2 regions of the Streptomyces sp. NPDC041970 genome follow, and region 2 is predicted to be linked to the other one. Evidence: riboswitches for the same ligand, from Rfam matches in the RefSeq annotation. Region 2 holds a riboswitch; the other holds the start of a gene.

Region 1 (2,385 bases), on a different contig from region 2:
CTGGTTGGCCGCCGTGACCTCACCGGTCACCGGCGAGTACAGGTCGCTGACCGACTTGGTCGACTCCAGCTCGCCGCAGGTCTCGCCCGCGGTCACCGTGTCACCGACCTCCGGGAGCTGGGCGTAGACGACGTCGCCGAGGGCGTTGGCCGCGTACTCCGTGATGCCGATGGTCGCCACGCCGTCCTCGACGGCCGACAGCCACTCGTGCTCCTTGCTGTACCGAAGCTGCTGGGGGTTGCTCATGACCTGAATTCTCCTGTACGCGGGGGAGTGCTGATGGACGGTGGTCTTGCGGTGTGAGACGCGGGCGGGTCGCGTCCCGGCGCCGGGGACGTCCCGATCGTCCCGGAGCGTCACTTCCGGCGCTTGTAGAACGGCAGCGCGACGACGTCGTACGGCTCGTGCGTGCCGCGGATGTCCACGCCCACGCCCTCGGCCCCCGGCTCCGCGTGGGCCGCGTCCACGTACGCCATGGCGATCGGCTTGCCCAGGGTCGGGGAGGGGGCGCCGGAGGTGACCTCGCCGACCACCTTGCCGTCCACGACCACGGGGAAGCCCGCGCGCGGCACCCGGCGGCCCTGCGCGACCAGCCCCACCAGCCTGCGCGGCGGCGCGGTCTCGGCGCGCTCGGCGGCGGCCGCCAGCGCCTCGCGCCCCACGAAGTCGCCGTCCTTCTCGAACTTCACGACCCGGCCCAGACCGGCGTCGAAGGGGGTCAGCGCGGTCGTCAGCTCGTGCCCGTACAGCGGCATCCCCGCCTCCAGGCGCAGCGTGTCGCGGCAGGAGAGCCCGCAGGGGACCAGCCCGTGCGCGGAGCCGGCCTCGGTCAGCGCCCGCCAGAGCCGCTCGGCGTGCTCGGGGGCGACGAACAGCTCGAAGCCGTCCTCGCCGGTGTAGCCGGTACGGGCGATCAGCGCCGGGACCCCGGCGACGTCGCCCGGCAGGCCCGCGTAGTACTTCAGCCCGTCCAGGTCGGCGTCGGTGACGGCCTTCATGACGGCGGGGGACGCCGGGCCCTGCACGGCGAGCAGCGCGTACGCGTCGCGGTCGTCGCGCACCTCGGCGTCGAAGCCCTCGGCGCGGGCGGTGAGCGCGTCCAGCACGATCCCCGCGTTGCCCGCGTTGGCGACGACCATGAAGGCGGGGGCGCCGGACTCGTCCAGCCGGTAGACGATCAGGTCGTCCAGGATGCCGCCGTCCTCCTGGACGATCATCGTGTACCGGGCCCGGCCGTCGCCGACGGTGGAGATGTTCCCCACCAGCGCGAAGTCCAGGAAGGCCGTGGCCTCGGGCCCGGTGACGGAGATCTCGCCCATGTGGGACAGGTCGAAGAGGCCGGCGCGGGTGCGCACGGCCTGGTGCTCCTCGCGCTCGCTGGCGTACCGCAGGGGCATGTCCCAGCCCGCGAAGTCGGTCATGGTGGCGCCGAGCGAGCGGTGCAGCGCGTCGAGGGCTGTGCGGCGGGGGGCAGGACTCATGGGTACGGCTCCAGGACATGACGACGGCAGGGACGGACCCTCCCCATCTGTCATCGGAACCTGAGAGGTTCGCCGGACGCCCCTGGCGGGGTATGCCCCATCTCGCGGGGCGCGGCTTGCACCTTGGGTGGAGCCGCCGGGCGGCTCGCTTTTCAGATCTGCCTCATCCACGCGGTACGGGGCCTGAGAGATTCAAGGGAGGATCTTGCTCCTTCGGCGCCCGGCCCACCTGGGGCCGGAACTCTCCCGCGCGGATTCGAACGGCCGGTATGCAGTTGGCGGCCTCATCATCGCACGGGCCGGGAGAGAGTGGGGCGTGCGGTCCCCGCGCGGGCGGCGGCGGCGCGGCCGGTTGTGCCGTATTACCTTTTCTTTACACTCAGGGGCAGACGTGGGTGTCCCGACGGCAGGGGGATGGGCGATGACATCGCAGCGGTCGGTGCCGATCGCGGGGGTCGCGCACGGCGCGGTGCCCGCACAGTCCGGCGCACCCGCGCAGGAGCTGCCGACGGCCCGTGCGCCGGTGGTACGCGATCTGCGCGGGCTCACCGGGCCGGCGCCGCGCAGCCTCGACTTCGCCGCCGGCGACATCGTGGTGGTCTCCGGCCTCCCCGGCAGCGGGAAGTCCACCCTGATCCGGCGCACGGTCACGGGCCGCGCCATCGACTCCCAGAACACCCGCGACCGCTGGGCCGCCGCCCTGCCCCGCTTACTCCCCTACGCCCTCTACCGCCCCCTGGCCCGCGCCGCCCACTACCTCGGCCTCTGGAAGGCGGTGCGCTCCGGCGAATCCGTCGTCGTGCACGACTGCGGCACCCAGGCCTGGGTGCGCCGCCGGCTCGCCCGGCACGCCGCGCGCCGGGGCCGCGCCCTCCACCTGGTCCTGCTCGACGTGGCCCCCGAG
Region 2 (2,385 bases):
CCCCGGCCGGGGACCCGTACGGTCACGGTGTCGAAGAAGGCCTTGTGCACGACCTCCGCCCCGGCGGCGCGCAGCCCCTCGGCCAGGATCGCGGCGAAGCGGTGGGTGCGCCGGGCGATCGTGCGCAGCCCGTCGGGGCCGTGGTAGACGGCGTACATCCCGGCCATGACGGCGAGCAGGACCTGCGCGGTGCAGATGTTGCTGGTGGCCTTCTCACGGCGGATGTGCTGCTCGCGGGTCTGCAGGGCCAGGCGGTACGCCGTGTCGCCGTCCGCGTCGACGGAGACGCCGACCAGGCGGCCGGGCAGGCTGCGGGCGAACTTCTCGCGGACCGCCATGAAGCCGGCGTGCGGGCCGCCGAAGCCCATGGGGACGCCGAAGCGCTGGGTGGTGCCGACCGCGATGTCGGCGCCGAGCGCGCCGGGCGAGGCGAGGAGGGTCAGGGCCAGCAGGTCGGCGGCGACGGTGACGATCGCGCCCAGCTCGTGGGCCTGCTCGATGACGGGCTCGATGGCGCGCACGGCGCCGGACGCGCCCGGATACTGGAGCAGGACGCCGAAGACGCCGCGCTCGGCGATCTCGGCGGGGATCCCGTTGCTCAGGTCGGCGACGAGGACCTCGACGCCGGTGGGCTCGGCGCGGGTCTCGATCACCGCGACGGTCTGGGGCAGGGTGTCGGCGTCGACCAGGAACACGCCGTTCTTGACCTTGCCGACGCGCCGGGCGAGCGCCATCGCCTCGGCGGCCGCGGTGCCCTCGTCGAGCAGCGAGGCGCCGGAGGTGGGCAGCCCGGTCAGCTCGGCGACCATCGTCTGGAAGTTCAGCAGGGCCTCCAGGCGGCCCTGGGAGATCTCCGGCTGGTACGGCGTGTACGCCGTGTACCAGGCGGGGTTCTCCATCACGTTGCGCAGGATGACGGGCGGCGTGAAGGTGCCGTAGTAGCCGAGGCCGATCATCGGGGCGAGCACCTGGTTGCGGTCGGCCAGCGACCGCAGCTCGGCCAGCACCTCCGCCTCGGTGCGCGCGGCGGGGAGGTCCAGTGCCTCGGCGCTCCGGATCACGTCGGGCACCGCGGCGGCGGTCAGCTCGTCGAGGGAGCCGTAACCGACCTGGGCGAGCATCTTCGCCTGGGCCTCGGCGTCGGGCCCTATGTGGCGCTGCTCGAACGGAATGCCCTGCTCCAACTGGGAGAGCGGAGTGCGACGGGGGGTCATGGTGGAGGCCTCCTGGTCTTCACGACCTGCGAGGGGCACCACGGCGCGGGTGCCCGAACGGCCTCCCCCTCTGTCATCTCAACCTGAGAGCTTCACCGACCCGCCCCGAGGCGCGCCGGTTTTCACCGTCGGTGAGGGTCGGACCCGTCCCGGCCTGCGCCCGTACGGAACCGCCCTGCTTTCCAGAGTGACCTCGTCCGTGCGGTACGGGAGCCTGAGAGATTCCGGGGAGGAGTTGCTCCTTCGGCGCCTCCGGCACTCGCCGGAGGACTCTCCCGCACGGGGTCAGCAGCCGTGTCCCAGCCTACCAGCGGCCACCGGGCCGGAGCCCTCGAGTGGCCGACGCCGCCGATCTGCACTTGTGTGGTGCTGGTGGGCGTCAGGAACGCCCCGAGCAGCCGCGATCCGTGGGAGGAACCGTGCAGGCCGATATCGATCCGCGCCGACTGATCGGCCGCAAGGCGTTCGACCGCGAGGGCGTCAAGATCGGGACGGTGGACGAGGTCTATCTCGACGACGCGACGGGCGTGCCCGAGTGGGCGGCCGTGCGCACCGGACTGTTCAGCCGGGACGCCTTCGTGCCCCTGGAGCCCAGCGAGTTCGTCGAGGACGCCCTGCGGGTCCCCTTCGACCGCGCGCTGATCAGGGGCGCGCCGGACTTCGGCGTCGGCCGGCACCTCTCGCCCGACCAGGAACTGCGGCTCTACCGCCATTACGGGCTGGACTCGCCCCCCGCGGAGTCCGCGCCCGACCGCGACTTCGGCAGGCTGGCGGGCCAGGAGGAGTAGTCGGCCGGCTCGCGGACGAGCGGCAGCGGATCGGCCGGCCGCAGCAGCGGATCGTCGGTGCGGAAGGTGAGGACGCGGCCGGGCGCGCTCCACGGCTCCTCGAACCGCACGGTGACCCGGCCGACGCCGCTGCCCTGCACCCAGCCGTGCCCGTGCTCCTCGTGGTGCACGTCGTGGCCGGCGGGCCAGCGCCGGGCCGCGAGCGCTTCCGCGTCGTCCTGGTCGGACTCCTCGGCGGCGGGCTCGGCGCGCCCGCCGCCGGCGTCCGCGGGCGGCTGCGGCTCCCGCGACCGCCGCGCCAGCTCGCGGGCGTCGGCGGCCTGCGCGAAGAGGTCCTCCTGCGTGTAGTCGGCCAGGCCCGTGACGCCCACGCCGAGGAGCCG

What was found. Region 2 has a riboswitch for glycine ahead of gcvP (aminomethyl-transferring glycine dehydrogenase). Riboswitches for the same ligand answer to the same signal wherever they lie in the genome.
Region 1: another riboswitch for glycine. It lies ahead of gcvT (glycine cleavage system aminomethyltransferase GcvT); the one in region 2 lies ahead of gcvP (aminomethyl-transferring glycine dehydrogenase).

The regions. Positions count from the first base shown of each region.
Region 1 covers NZ_JBVJCD010000014.1:40,069-42,453, forward strand. Annotated here, with positions in the region: gene gcvH (glycine cleavage system protein GcvH) at 1-246, opposite strand, end outside; gene gcvT (glycine cleavage system aminomethyltransferase GcvT) at 357-1,481, opposite strand; glycine riboswitch at 1,644-1,740, opposite strand; gene ACZ6EJ_RS10430 (AAA family ATPase) at 1,903-2,385, shown strand, end outside.
Region 2 covers NZ_JBVJCD010000008.1:9,972-12,356, reverse strand. Annotated here, with positions in the region: gene gcvP (aminomethyl-transferring glycine dehydrogenase) at 1-1,214, opposite strand, end outside; glycine riboswitch at 1,407-1,502, opposite strand; gene ACZ6EJ_RS06545 (PRC-barrel domain-containing protein) at 1,634-2,002, shown strand; gene ACZ6EJ_RS06540 (DNA polymerase IV) at 1,927-2,385, opposite strand, start outside.